One region of the Pseudomonas taetrolens genome, then DNA from elsewhere that is predicted to be linked to it. Evidence: predicted binding sites of a transcription regulator. Region 1 holds the regulator's gene; the other holds the start of a gene.
The links. The regulator LexA, encoded in region 1, represses DNA repair genes until DNA is damaged. The targets are predictions, from matches to a motif close to CTGTNTNNNNANACAG.

Region 1 (7,388 bases):
GCGCTACCCCTGCGCTGGGAAGGCGGCGAACACATTCGCGGTTTTGCCCAGCGCCTGCGCGACATCAAGGACTTCGCTGTTGAAGCGCCCGAGGGGCTGAATGCCAATTTGCGCCCTTACCAGCTTGAAGGCCTGAGCTGGATGCAGTCCTTGCGTCAGCTTGAGGTGGGCGGAATTCTCGCGGATGACATGGGACTGGGCAAAACCCTGCAAACCCTGGCCCATATCCTGTGTGAAAAGAATGCCGGTCGACTGGACCGCCCGGCCATGGTGGTGATGCCCACCAGCCTGATCCCTAACTGGCTCGACGAAGCCGCGCATTTCACGCCGCAACTCAAGGTGCTGGCGCTGTTTGGAGCCTCGCGCAAAAAGCATTTCGAGCAACTCAACGATTACGACGTGATCCTGACCACGTACGCCTTGCTGCCCAAAGACATTGAGCAACTGGCGAAACTGCCGTTGCACATCCTGGTGCTGGACGAAGCGCAGTACATCAAGAATCCCGGCAGCAAGGCCTCGCAAGCGGCCTGTGAACTGGTTGCACGGCAACGCTTGTGCCTCAGCGGCACGCCGCTGGAAAACCACCTGGGTGAGCTGTGGTCGCTGTTCCACTTCTTGTTGCCCGGCTGGCTGGGGGACGTTAAAACCTTCAACCGCGATTACCGGGTACCGATTGAACGCCATGGCAACGACGAGCGCCTGCAGCACCTCAATGCCCGGATAAAGCCGTTCTTGCTGCGCCGCACCAAGGAGCAAGTGGCCACCGAACTGCCGCCCAAAACCGAGATCATCCACTGGGTCGACCTCAACGAAGCACAGCGGGACGTGTACGAAACCATGCGCTTGGCGATGGACAAGAAGGTTCGCGACGAAATCACCCGCAAAGGCGTGGGACGCAGCCAGATCATCATCCTCGAAGCGCTGCTCAAGTTGCGTCAGGTCTGTTGTGACCTGCGTTTGGTCAGCGACAGCCCGCCGAAAAAAGGCAGCACCTCGGGCAAACTCGACAGCCTGATGCTGATGCTCGACGAGCTGTTTGCTGAAGGCCGGCGCATTTTGCTGTTCTCACAGTTCACCTCAATGCTCGGCCTGATCGAGGCCGAACTGAAGAAGCGCAATGTCAGCTACGCCCTGCTCACCGGGCAAACCCGCGACCGCCGCACGCCGGTCAGGGATTTCCAGAGTGGCAAGCTGCAGATCTTCCTGATCAGCCTCAAGGCCGGTGGCGTGGGGCTGAACCTCACTGAAGCGGACACCGTGATTCACTATGATCCGTGGTGGAACCCGGCTGCCGAAAACCAGGCGACCGACCGCGCCTACCGTATCGGCCAGGAAAAACCGGTATTCGTTTATAAAATGATCGCGCGCGGCACCGTGGAAGAGAAAATCCAGCACTTGCAACAGGAAAAGTCAGACCTGGCAGCCGGTATTCTGGATGGGCGAATCGCCGGAGACTGGAAACTGCAGGACGACGACATCGACGCCCTGTTTGCGCCGCTGCCGCCGAAAAGCGAGAAGCGCTGAAAGCACCGCTCGCGCCTGCCAGGAATGGCTCAATCGATCAATTGAGCGTCTTTGAGGGCACCCATCGCCACCCGCCAGCGCGGGTCCTGACGATAATCGGTACTGGCCCAGGCCTGACCCCGCATGCGTGCAATCCGCGGCGAAGGGGTCACCTTCATGCGCTGGGCAGCGCTGAGCGCCAGCTCTGCCGCAGCACGGTCGTTGCACACCAGCCCCATGTCGCAACCGGCCGACAGAGCTGCCTCAATTCGACTGGCGGCATCACCCACCACATGCGCACCGGCCATCGACAGGTCATCACTGAAGATCACGCCATCGAACTGCAGCTCGCCGCGCAGGATGTCCTGTAGCCAGCGACGGGAAAAACCGGCGGGCTGACTGTCGACCTGAGGGTAGATCACGTGGGCGGGCATGACCGCGGCCAGGTGTTTGCTCAAACGGGCAAACGGCACAAGGTCATGGGCCCGAATCTGCTCAAGGCTGCGCTCATCGGTCGGAATGGCCACATGGGAATCCGCCTCAGCCCAGCCGTGCCCCGGAAAATGCTTGCCCGTGGCCGCCATGCCCGCGTCATTCATCCCGCGAATAAAAGCACCTGCCAGCACAGCGGCACGCTCCGGATCACCTTCAAACGATCGACTGCCCACCACCGCGCTGCGCTGGTAATCCAGATCCAGCACCGGTGCAAAGCTCAGGTCCAGCCCGACGGCCAGCACTTCGGTCGCCATGATCCAGCCGCATTGTTCTGCCAGATACTCGGCATTCGGGTTGTCGGCAATGGCGCGCATGGCCGGCAAACGCACAAAGCCCTGACGCAAGCGCTGCACCCGCCCGCCCTCCTGATCGACTGCCAGCAGCAGGTCCGGGCGCAGGGCACGAATCGATGCGCTCAACTCGCGCACCTGGCGTGGATGCTCAATGTTGCGTGCGAAAATAATCAGCCCGCCCACTTCAGGCTGGCGCAGCAAGTGCCGGTCTTCAGCCGTCAGCCAGGTGCCGGCGACGTCGACCATCAAGGAGCCTTGCAAGGCAGAACTCATGGGTAATCCTTTAAAAAGAGAATGTTCACCCCCCGCTCGGCATACCCGGGTACAGGCATGCGCACCTCAGGCAGACGTAGCATCAGCAAGTCGACAAGGTGTGCGGATGAGGGGAATGAATCGAGGTTAGGCATGGCAGCTAGCTTAGCGGAACTCAGCTGCCACGCCCACCCGCAGCGGCTCAAACCTTGGTAGCGGCCGGCGGGGTTTTGCTGCGAGGGCGCAACTGGGCTGCAGCCATAGCCGGATCGATCACGCCACTCTCGGCACGCATGCCCGCGGCCAGAAAGGGCACCATCAGGCGCATCACCTGCTCTATCGAGGTATTGACCCCGAAGTCGGTCTCGGCAATGGCACGCAGTGCCTTGATCCCGGACATGCTGAAAGCCGCCGCGCCGAGCATGAAGTGCACGCGCCAGAACAGCTCGATAGGCGGGATCTGCGGCGCAGCTTCATTAACCAGCAGCATGTAGCGACGGAACACCTTGCCGTACATGTCTTCGAGGTAGCGCCGCAAATGGCCCTGACTCTGGCTGAACGCCAGCCCCAGCAGGCGCATGAAGATCGACAGGTCGTTGCCGCTGCGCGGCTGAATGACCAGTGCCTGCTCGACCAGCATCTCCAACAGCTCTTCAAGCCCCGGGCGATTCTCCGGTTTGGCCTGACGGCGTTCCAGTTCACGGTCGAGGTTGGCACAGAAAGGCCCCAGGAAACGCGAAAAAACGGCCTGGATCAGCGCCTTTTTCGAACCGAAATGGTAATTGACTGCCGCGAGGTTAACCCCGGCCTTGCTGGTAATCAGCCGCAATGAGGTTTCGGCAAAACCTTTTTCCGCGAACAGCTGCTCGGCAGCATCAAGGATACGTTCAACGGTTTCCGACTGGGCCATGGCTACTCCGCCTGACAAACATTTAAACAGTTGTTTGAAACATACGTTTCAGCTTGTAAAAAGTCAAGATGACGCATTCGTTTTACGACCGGGCAGTTCTGCATTTAACCACAGCCTTGGCGAATCAGGACTTGCCTCATCCACCGCCCTTTACGCCACGTTGAAGCGACCGTCCAGCGGACGGCTTGAAATGGGTGATTGCCAATAAACTTTCACTGTATATAATCCCAGTCACTGTATAAAAAGACAGAGCGATCATCATGCTAAAACTGACGCCACGCCAAGCTGAGATCCTGGCCTTCATCAAGCGATGCCTGGATGACAACGGATACCCGCCCACCCGTGCCGAGATCGCACAGGAGCTGGGCTTCAAGTCTCCAAACGCTGCCGAAGAGCATCTCAAGGCCCTGGCCCGCAAGGGCGCCATCGAGATGACACCCGGTGCCTCGCGCGGTATTCGCATCCCGGGCTTCGAAGCCAAGTCCGACGAATCCACCTTGCCCATCATTGGCCGGGTTGCGGCCGGTGCGCCGATTCTGGCGCAGGAACATGTCGAAGAATCATGCAACATCAACCCGACCTTCTTCCATCCACGCGCCGACTACCTGCTGCGGGTACAAGGCATGAGCATGAAAGACGTCGGCATCTTCGACGGCGACCTGCTGGCCGTCCACACGTGCCGCGAAGCCCGCAATGGCCAGATTGTCGTCGCCCGTATCGACGACGAGGTCACGGTCAAACGCTTCAAGCGCGAAGGCAGCAAGGTCTGGCTCATCGCTGAAAACCCGGACTTCGCGCCCATTGAAGTCAACCTCAAGGACCAGGAACTGGTCATTGAAGGCTTGAGTGTCGGCGTCATTCGCCGCTAAAGGAGGCTTCATGCAGTTCCCACACACACCGCTTCCAGCACAACTCCCGCTGTTCGAGGTCTTCATGGCACAACCCATGGCACCTGCGATCAAAGACGTGCTCGATTCACCCTGGAGCGCCGAACCTGAAGTATTCAGTGAACTGTCGTTACGCGGTGCTGCCGGAAACTGCCTGAACCTGCTTGCTCCCATGCTGCGCGAACTGAGCGAACAGCAAGACGCTCGCTGGTTGACCCTGATCGCTCCTCCGGCGAGCCTCACACAAAGCTGGCTGCGCGAGGCAGGGTTGAACCGTGAACGCATTCTGCTGCTTCAACCCAACGGCAACAAAACCGCCTTGCAACTCACGTGCGAAGCCCTGCGCCTGGGCCGTAGCCACACAGTCGTCAGCTGGATCAACCCGCTAAACGCCACGGCACGCCAACAGCTCATTGGCGCAGCGCGCACGGGCCACGGGCAAAGCTTGAATATCCGATTGGGTTAAACAGACACTACTGCCGCAGGGCTTTTGCAGAACACAAAAGCCTCCCTGTGACATGTCTCGGTCATGGGTCGCTTAATGAAGAATACGCGGCCCATCATCTTTTTCGAGCTCGCCTTCAGCCAGCCGACCAGCCATCTGCACGCCTACGCTAAGCATGGCTTTCGCCACCTCGACGTGCTGCCCCTGAAGAAACTCTTTGGCATCTTCAGAGAAGTTCAGCGTCACCAAAGACCCTTCGTCTTCAGCCCGGCGCAACTCGATACGGCCGTCTGGCAACTCGACAATTTCTAGAAAGGACGTTGGCATTAAGTTTGTTCTCCACGAAAGCGCGAGATTATACCAGTCATCGTTTACAAATTTTCCAGGATATACGCCGCATTCACTCCGGACTGATGAATGACTGTACGGTTTTGGCGATAATCCTCAGCACTCATTGAGTCCATCACGAAACCGAATGGCCAGCCCTTTCAAGGACTGACGCCACGCCTCAAGGGTCTCCCGGCTCAATTCCTCGGACGCCTCATCCTCAAGATTGACCGCCTCGATCAGCGGCTGAAAGACATCGACCTTGACCTTTTTGGGCGCCTGCAAGGGCTGGTACAGCGCGGCATGGGTGGCCACCAGCTGCGCCAGCCATGTCTGCGGAGCCCGTGCCAGCTCGACCATTTCTGCAAGCTCGGGAATAGCTGTTGCATCCAGCACTTCCTGCGTCAGCAGTAGCTCAACACGAGGCGCATTGGCTTGCGGCAGGCGATAAAAACCTGCGATCTCATGGCACAAGCCCAAAAGCGCACCATACAAATGGAATATTGCAGACTCGCGCTCAGCCTGGACCAACCCCTGCGCATTCATGGCGCGCCCTTCCCCGGCCTTGTTCATGGCATCCAGGGCCAGGCCGGCGAAATAGATTTTCTGATTGGTGCGGGTATAGAGTTCATGAGCCATGAGGGCGCTCCACAGCGAATTGAATTAGGGCTGGCAAACAGTCTCAGGGATGAGAGGCTGTGGGCGCAAGGAGCAAAGCCGGATGCCCGCTTCGCAGCAGTTGCCGCAGGCTGAGCCCGATTGCGCGGTCATCATCAATACGCAGCGTCAAACTCAACTTTCAAACCGCAGTGCTTGAGTTTGCGACGACTACGTCGCCGGACGTAGCCTGCGGCAACTGCTACGGGATAGAGGTGCACTCACAAACAAAAACCGCGCAAGGCAGACAAGCCCTTGCGCGGTTTTTTTAAGCCAGCGGCTCAGATCAAGCGTCTTTTTCCTTACGCTTGTCTTCAACCTTCCAGCTGTTACCGTCATAGAACGCACGCCAGCCGGTCGGCTTGCCATCCACTTCAGTCTGCACGTACTGCTCTTTGGTTTTGCGACTGTAGCGAATCACGGCTGGACGGCCATCCGGGTCTTTTTTCGGTGCTTCACACAAGAAGTGGTACTTGGGGTCAATTTCGTCCTTGTGCGGAACAATTTCGATCACCAAAGGCGCACGGGTCTCACGGTTTTTCGGGAATTGACTGGCAGCCAGGAACAACCCCGAAGCACCGTCACGCAGAATGTACGTATCGTTAACCTTCTCGCACTTGAGCTCCGGCATTTTCACCGGGTCCATTTTCGGCGGCGCCGCTTCACCGCTTTTCAACAGCTTGCGGGTGTTCTTGCACTCGGCATTGGTGCAACCGAAGAACTTGCCGAAACGGCCGGTCTTGAGCTGCATCTCGCTGCCGCACTTGTCGCACTCCAGGCTAGGCCCTTCGTAACCCTTGATGCGGTAGCTGCCTTCTTCGATTTCGTAGCCGGTGCAATCCGGGTTGTTACCGCAGATGTGCAGCTTGTGCTTCTCATCCAGCAGATAGGCATCCATCGCAGTGCTGCAAATCGGGCAGCGATGCTTGCCCAACAGCACCAGCGATTCTGACTCGCCTTCATCGTCAGCAGCGATTTCGTCGCCCGGCACCAGGTTGACCGTCGCCTTGCAGCGCTCTTTGGGCGGCAGGCTGTAGCCCGAACACCCGAGGAAAACACCAGTCGATGCCGTACGAATCTGCATTGGACGACCGCATTCCTTGCACGGAATATCAGTCATCACCGGCTGATTGGCACGCATGCCGCCATCTGGAGCGGCTGCAACTTCGAGTTTCTTTTTGAAGTCGCCGTAAAACTCGTCCAGCACATTTTTCCAGTCGCGCTCACCGTGCGCGACGTCATCGAGATTTTCTTCCATGCCGGCGGTGAAGCCGTAGTCCATCAGGTCAGAGAAGCTCTCGGACAAGCGCTCGGTGACGATATCGCCCATTTTCTCGGAGTAGAAACGGCGGTTGTGCAGCGCCACGTAACCGCGATCCTGAATGGTCGAGATGATTGCCGCATAGGTCGAAGGACGACCGATACCGCGTTTTTCCATCTCTTTTACCAGGCTGGCTTCGGAGTAACGTGCAGGCGGCTTGGTGAAGTGCTGGCTAGGATCGAGATCGATCAATTTCAGCACGTCGCCCTGCGCCATGTCCGGCAACACATCGTCGTCGCCCGGCTTGGCGATTTGCGGCATGACACGGGTGTAACCGTCGAACTTCAGGATGCGGCCC
Region 2 (7,388 bases), 2.2 Mb from region 1:
ACCGCACAGCGGCGAACGCTGCTGCACCGCATCGACCAACGCCTTGCCCATGCGCCCTGCAGCGCCCATCACAGCTATACGTCGCATGCCCTGCTCCTTACAGATCGCCGAAGAATCGCTTCACGCCTTCAAACCAGCCAGTGGCGTTAGGCGAGTGAGAGCTGTCGCCCTCCAGGGTTGAGCGGAACTCTTCCATCAGCTCACGCTGACGGCGGCTCAGTTTCACTGGCGTTTCGACCACGACACGGCACATCAAATCGCCCGCACCACCGCCACGCACCGGCGCGACACCCTTGCCACGCAAACGGAACTGCTTGCCGGTCTGGGTACCTTCCGGGACTTTCAGCTTGACCCGACCATCCAGGGTCGGCACTTCCAGCTCAGCGCCCAGCGAGGCATCAGCAAAGCTGATAGGCACTTCACAGAACAGGTGCTTGCCGTCGCGCTGGAAGATATCGTGCTCACGCACCTCAATCACTACGTACAGGTCACCCGTCGGCCCGCCTTGTACGCCTGCCTCACCCTCACCCGACAGACGAATGCGGTCGCCCGTATCAACGCCCGCCGGCACCTTGACGGAAAGAGTCTTGTATTCTTCTACACGACCGGCGCCATTGCAGCTGTCGCACGGATCGGAAATGACTTTGCCCTGCCCATGGCAACGCGGGCATGCCTGCTGCACAGAGAAGAATCCCTGCTGCATGCGCACCTGACCAATGCCGCCACAGGTTGTGCAGGTAACGGGCGAAGAGCCTTTCTTGGCGCCAGAACCGTCGCACGGCTTGCAATTAACCAGCGTCGGAACGCGGATATTGACCGTGGTACCCCGAACAGCCTCTTCCAGACTCAGGTCCAGCGTATAGCGCAAATCGCTGCCACGCTGAGCCCCGCCCCGGGAGCCGCCACGGCCACCGCCAAAGAAATCGCTGAACACGTCGCCGAAAATATCGGAGAAGTTCTGCCCGCCAAAACCGGCACCGCCGCCACCCATAGAGGGATCAACGCCAGCATGGCCATATTGATCGTAGGTCGAGCGCTTGCTGGAGTCCGACAGAACCTCGTAAGCCTCGTTAGCCTCTTTGAACAGCTCTTCCGAAGCCTTGTCATCCGGATTACGGTCCGGATGATGCTTCATTGCCAGACGACGATACGCTTTCTTTAACTCCACCTCAGTGCAGCTACGTTCGACACCCAATATTTCGTAATAATCGCGCTTTGCCATAATTCTTTGCACTCTCAAGGACGTTCGGCAAAACCCTCCCGAGCCTCGCCAAACCCGCCAGCCCCACTACAAATCAGGCCTGACTCACGTCTTTTTCAACGATATTGGTTTCTGTTAAACAGCCAATGCAGTGGCCGACAGGCGCGGTTATCTCAGGCCGGGCACAACAAAAGATCCGGGCCAAACCGCAAGCATTCGACCTTGTCGCATGCTGTAAAAATTCCTCTACTCCAGACACGCCAACGCGGGAGCAAGCTCCCGCGCGGCGACATCCTACCAGTCACCGCTCAAACACGGTCAACCGGCCGACAAACAAGCGTCTTACTTGTTGTCTTTTACTTCTTCGAACTCGGCGTCGACTACGTCGTCAGCCTTTTCAGCCGAATCAGCAGGCTTGGCCGCTGCGTCTGCCGGGTTCGCTTGCTCAGCGTACATTTTCTGTGCAACTGGAGCAGACACCTTGGACAGCTCTTCAACCTTGGCTTCGATAGCAGCCTTGTCGTCGCCTTTAACGGCCGCTTCAAGAGCAACCACTGCAGCTTCGATCGCCACTTTCTCGTCTTCGGTCACTTTATCGCCCGCATCGGCGATCATTTTACGCGTCGAGTGAACCAGTGCATCGCCCTGGTTACGCGCAGCTGCCAGCTCTTCGAACTTGCGGTCTTCCTCAGCGTTGACTTCAGCGTCACGAACCATCTGAGCAATTTCTTCTTCGGACAGACCCGAGTTAGCCTTGATCACGATGGACTGAGACTTGCCAGTCGCCTTGTCTTTTGCACTTACGTGCAGGATGCCGTTGGCATCGATATCGAAGGTCACTTCGATCTGAGGCACGCCACGTGGAGCTGGCGGGATGTCAGCCAGATCGAACTTGCCCAGCGATTTGTTCTGAGCAGCCTGCTTACGCTCACCCTGCAGCACGTGAATGGTCACAGCGCCCTGGTTGTCGTCAGCAGTCGAGAACACTTGCGATTTCTTGGTAGGAATCGTGGTGTTTTTCTCGATCAGGGCAGTCATCACGCCGCCCATGGTTTCGATACCCAGAGTCAGCGGGCTCACGTCCAGCAGCAGAACGTCTTTAACATCGCCAGCCAATACCGCGCCTTGGATAGCAGCACCCATTGCCACGGCTTCGTCAGGGTTCACGTCTTTACGTGCTTCCTTGCCGAAGAACTCGGTAACCAGCTTCTGTACCAGCGGCATACGAGTCTGACCACCGACCAGAATCACGTCGTTGATTGCACCTACGTCGATGCCGGCGTCTTTCAGAGCGATACGGCAAGGCTCGATGGTACGCTGAACCAGGTCTTCAACCAGCGATTCCAGCTTGGCGCGGGAAATCTTCACGTTCAAGTGCTTAGGACCCGTGGCATCTGCAGTGATGTACGGCAGGTTCACGTCGGTCGACTGACTCGAAGACAGTTCGATCTTGGCTTTTTCAGCGGCTTCTTTCAGACGCTGCATTGCCAGCGGGTCACCTTTCAGGTTCATGCCGCTTTCTTTCTTGAACTCGTCAACCAGGTAGTCGATCAGACGAATGTCAAAGTCTTCACCACCCAGGAACGTGTCACCGTTGGTCGCCAGCACTTCAAACTGGTGCTCGCCATCCACTTCGGCAATTTCAATGACCGATACGTCGAAAGTACCGCCACCCAAGTCATAAACGATGACAGTGTGGTCGCCTTTCGCTTTGTCCATACCGTAAGCCAGAGCGGCCGCGGTTGGTTCGTTGATGATGCGTTTTACGTCCAGACCCGCGATGCGGCCGGCGTCTTTGGTCGCCTGGCGCTGGCTATCGTTGAAGTAGGCCGGAACGGTGATCACCGCTTCAGTCACTGGCTCGCCGAGGTAGTCTTCGGCGGTCTTCTTCATTTTCTTCAGAATTTCAGCCGAGATTTGTGGCGGAGCCATTTTCTGGCCGTTCACTTCAACCCAAGCGTCGCCGTTGTCAGCCTTGGCGATCTTGTAAGGCACCATCTGGATGTCTTTCTGTACAACTTCTTCGTCAAAACGACGACCGATCAGACGCTTCACCGCGTACAGGGTGTTATGCGGATTGGTCACAGCCTGACGCTTGGCCGACTGGCCAACCAGAATTTCGCCATCGTTGGCGTACGCGATGATCGACGGCGTAGTACGCGCGCCTTCTGCGTTTTCGATAACTTTTGCTTTACCGTTTTCAAGAACCGAAACACACGAGTTGGTGGTCCCGAGGTCAATACCGATAATTCTGCCCATGTTAACTCTCCCGAAATTTGAATTTTGTTGCCGCAGCAGTAATGACTAACCTGCGGTAGCACTTAAACGCTTGACTTCTAAATGGGGGCCTTATGGCCGATTTCAAGCCTGCTCGTCAATCGTTGGCGAAACCGGCGCTGGCGCCTTGCTGACTACGACCATAGCCGGGCGCAGCAAGCGACCATTGAGCTGATAACCTTTTTGAAACACCTTGAGCACACTGTTTGGCTCCAGGTCAGCGCTTTCCTGCATTGCCATGGCTTGATGATGCTCGGCATTGAAGGGTTCGCCGTGCGGATCGATAGCTTCCATCTGATAGCGTTTCAGGGTGTCCTGGAACATTTTCAGGGTCAGTTCGATCCCTTCGCGCATAGGACGAATGTTTTCGTCATCCGGATTGGAGAGCTCAAGACCGCGCTCCAGGCTGTCGATGACCGGCAACAGATCGCCTGCAAACTTCTCCAGGGCAAACTTGTGTGCCTTTTCAACATCCTGCTCAGCTCGACGACGGACGTTCTGCAGATCGGCAGCTACGCGAAGAGCCTGATCATTAGCGGCTGCCAGCTGCTCTTCAAGCACCTGCACACGGGCTACCAGATCTTCACCTGCAACGTCGGCGGCCTGATTAGCGTCTTGGTTCTGCGTATCCATAGTCTGTTCGTCTGCCATAGATTTCTCCTTTCAAACTTTGTCCGCGAGCTCGACTCGCGCTTCTGCCAACGTATATGGGGTCGCAATTCCCAGGTTCAAGAGCCAAAAACACGAAGGCGCCAGTTTGCAGCCATCTCTTCCCGCCGCGAAAATTCAGAACGGCTTAAAAAACAGGAAATCGCAAGCAAATAGAACTAAGCCAGCCCATTGTCAGCAGGATTAAAAACACTGTATAAATAACCAGACATTACGTTTTGGAGCGGCCCCCATGCTGGTGCACTTGTCCGTACATAACTACGCCATCGTTGAACACCTCGATCTTGAACTCGATCGCGGGATGAGTGTAATCACTGGTGAAACAGGCGCCGGCAAATCGATCATGCTCGATGCATTGGGGCTGACCCTTGGGGACCGGGCCGACAGTGGCGTGGTGCGTCCGGGCGCCGAAAAGGCCGACATTCTCGCCACCTTCGACCTGCAAGACATACCTGAAGCCCGCGCCTGGCTGGCTGAGCGCGACCTCGAAAACGACGGCCCGTGCATTCTGCGCCGTGTCATCACCAGCGAAGGCCGGTCCCGCGGCTATATCAACGGCACGCCATGCCCCCAGGGCGACCTGAAAGCCCTGGGCGAGCTGCTGATTGATATCCACAGTCAGCATGAACATCAATCCCTGCTCAAGCCCGATACCCACCGCCGCCTGCTGGACGAATATGCCGGGGCAACGGATCTGGCCCGCCAGGTGCAATTGGCTGCACAACGCTGGCGCCAGACCCGACAGGAATTTGAACACCTGTCCAACTCGGGTGATGAGCAGCGTGCACGCCATCAATTGCTCAGCTATCAATTTGAAGAACTGGAAAACCTGGCGCTGGGCGAAAACGAGCTGGAAGAGCTCGAGCAGGAACACAAAAACCTGACCAATGCCGAAACCCTGCTGACCATCTGTCGCCAGGTGGTCGAACAATGCAGCGAAAACGATTCCGGCAACGTGCTCAATGCACTCACGGTGAGCCTGAACCGCCTTTCAAGCATCAATAACAACTCCGGTTCCTTGAGCGAAGCCACCGACCTGCTGGCCAGCGCCCAAATCCAGGTCGAAGAGGCCGTGGGTGAGCTCAATCGTTTTCTCGACCACTTTGATGCCGATCCCGGACGCCTGCTGTACCTCGAAGAACGGCTCGATGCCATTTATACCCTGGCGCGCAAACACCGCGTACAACCCTCCGACGTCGCCGCCCTGCAACAGAAACTGCTGGAAGAACTCGAAACCCTTAATGCCAATGATGAATCCATCGAGCGCCTGGGTAATGAGCTGGCCAGCTACACCCGCCACTACCAAGAGTGCGCACGCGAGCTCAGCAATCTGCGCACCCATGCCGCCACTCGCCTGGGAAGTGCGGTCGAAGAAGAAATTCAGCGTCTGGGCATGCCGGGAGGACGCTTTGTCATCGAACTGCGCCCCCATAACAGCAGCGATCCGACGCCTCACGGCCTGGAACACGTCGAACTGTTGGTGAGTGCCAACCCCGGACAGCCCCTCAAGGCTCTGGCAAAAGTCGCTTCAGGCGGTGAACTGTCACGTATAAGCTTGGCCATTCAGGTCATCACCGCACAAACCTCTCGCGTGCCTACTCTGGTATTTGACGAAGTGGACGTGGGAATTGGCGGGCCGACCGCCGAGATCGTAGGCCAACTGTTGCGCCGCCTTGGCGAACGGGGTCAGGTGCTGACCGTGACTCACTTGCCGCAGGTAGCTGCGCAATGCCACCAGCATTTGTTTGTCCACAAGGTGCGTGACAGCGACACCACGCGCACAGCCGTGTCGAAGCTGAGCAAAAAAGAACGCGTCGAAGAAGTCGCACGCATGCTCGGCGGCATTGACCTCACCAAAGAGTCGCTGGCTCACGCCAAAAAAATGGTGGTCACTGCCAAGAACGCCGCTTAACGACGAACGGTCAGAAAAAGCCGATATTCAGACGGCACGAAGGCGACTCTTGAGTCGCCTTCGATCGTTTCGCGAACCGAAATTCGCGCGACATGCTTATTTAACTTTCTTGCGCACGTACAACACGAGGTTGTGATCCACCAACTCTACGCCGTGCTTGGCAGCAATGGCGTGCTGCAGTTTTTCGATGTCTTCGTCGAAAAACTCGATCACTTCACCGCTGTCCACGTTGACCATATGGTCGTGGTGCCCACCGTCGGCATCTGCCAACTCGAAGACCGCATGACCGCCATCGAAATTATGACGAATCACCAGCCCGGCTGACTCAAACTGAGTCAGTACACGGTAAACCGTGGCCAGACCGACGTCCTCTCCAGCTTGCATAAGGGCCTTGTAAACATCCTCGGCACTCATGTGACGCTGCTCGGCAGAATCGAGCATCTGTAGAATTTTGACTCGTGGCAGAGTCACCTTAAGACCGGCTTTACGCAGTTCGCTATTTTCAACCATGGTTAGCTTTCTCGCGGAAGCTGCTTCGCAGCTCCTCTTAATACGGGTATGATCGGCGTTTACGTTGTCCCAGCCAAGATAGTGGAAGTCGCCCACCGATGCAAAACACCAAGCTCTTGCTAACCAGTTTCACCTTTGTGGGACTGCTCGCACTCGCCGGTTGTTCATTCCCCGGGGTTTACAAAATCGACATCCAACAGGGCAATGTCGTCACACAGGACATGATAAACCAGTTACGCCCGGGAATGACCCGTCGGCAAGTGCGGTTTATCATGGGCAACGCCCTGTTGACCGACACATTCCACCCAAATCGCTGGGATTACCTGTATAGCCTGCAGCCCGGCGGCGGTGAACGCCAACAAGAGCGCATGAGTGTGTTCTTCAATGAAAGCGATCAGCTCGTCAGCTTGTCAGGTGATTTCAAGCCTGGCGTGAGTCGCGATGAAGCGATTCTTGGTCAGGACGGTGCCACTAACGTGGTCACCCCTGAAGAAGCGCCGGCCGAGCCGAGCGAGGTTCCAGCCAAGCCTGGTTCTCTGCTGGATCAAATCCAGAAGGATGTCGACGGCGTCGAAGCCGTTCCAGTGCCGACACCCGAGCCTCTGGATACTTCCGAACAATAAGTGTTCGGCACAAAAAAGCCCGGCAAGCCGGGCTTTTTGTTGTCTGCCATTCAGTACTTCATGACTGATTCAATCGTTTGGCCTCGGCTGCTTTAGCAGCACGCAAGCGGCGAATCTCTTTGGGGTCAGCCAACAGCGGACGATAAATTTCGATCCGCTCGCCCGATTTAAGCACCCGGGCTTCAGGCTCGGTCAC

Region 2: recN (DNA repair protein RecN) is a predicted target of LexA. The motif match lies at 4,340-4,355, and genes of this name have one in related genera.

What each region holds. Positions count from the first base shown of each region.
Region 1 covers NZ_LS483370.1:1,368,040-1,375,427, reverse strand. Annotated here, with positions in the region: gene DQN55_RS06655 (DEAD/DEAH box helicase) at 1-1,524, shown strand, start outside; gene nagZ (beta-N-acetylhexosaminidase) at 1,554-2,564, opposite strand; gene DQN55_RS06645 (TetR/AcrR family transcriptional regulator) at 2,746-3,453, opposite strand; gene lexA (transcriptional repressor LexA) at 3,714-4,322, shown strand; gene sulA (SOS-induced cell division inhibitor SulA) at 4,333-4,806, shown strand; gene DQN55_RS06630 (hypothetical protein) at 4,879-5,112, opposite strand; gene DQN55_RS06625 (DUF6586 family protein) at 5,230-5,751, opposite strand; gene topA (type I DNA topoisomerase) at 6,056-7,388, opposite strand, start outside.
Region 2 covers NZ_LS483370.1:4,059,510-4,066,897, forward strand. Annotated here, with positions in the region: gene dapB (4-hydroxy-tetrahydrodipicolinate reductase) at 1-87, opposite strand, end outside; gene dnaJ (molecular chaperone DnaJ) at 98-1,222, opposite strand; gene dnaK (molecular chaperone DnaK) at 1,544-3,460, opposite strand; gene grpE (nucleotide exchange factor GrpE) at 3,563-4,129, opposite strand; gene recN (DNA repair protein RecN) at 4,380-6,059, shown strand; gene fur (ferric iron uptake transcriptional regulator) at 6,156-6,569, opposite strand; gene DQN55_RS18885 (outer membrane protein assembly factor BamE) at 6,668-7,192, shown strand; gene DQN55_RS18890 (RnfH family protein) at 7,251-7,388, opposite strand, start outside.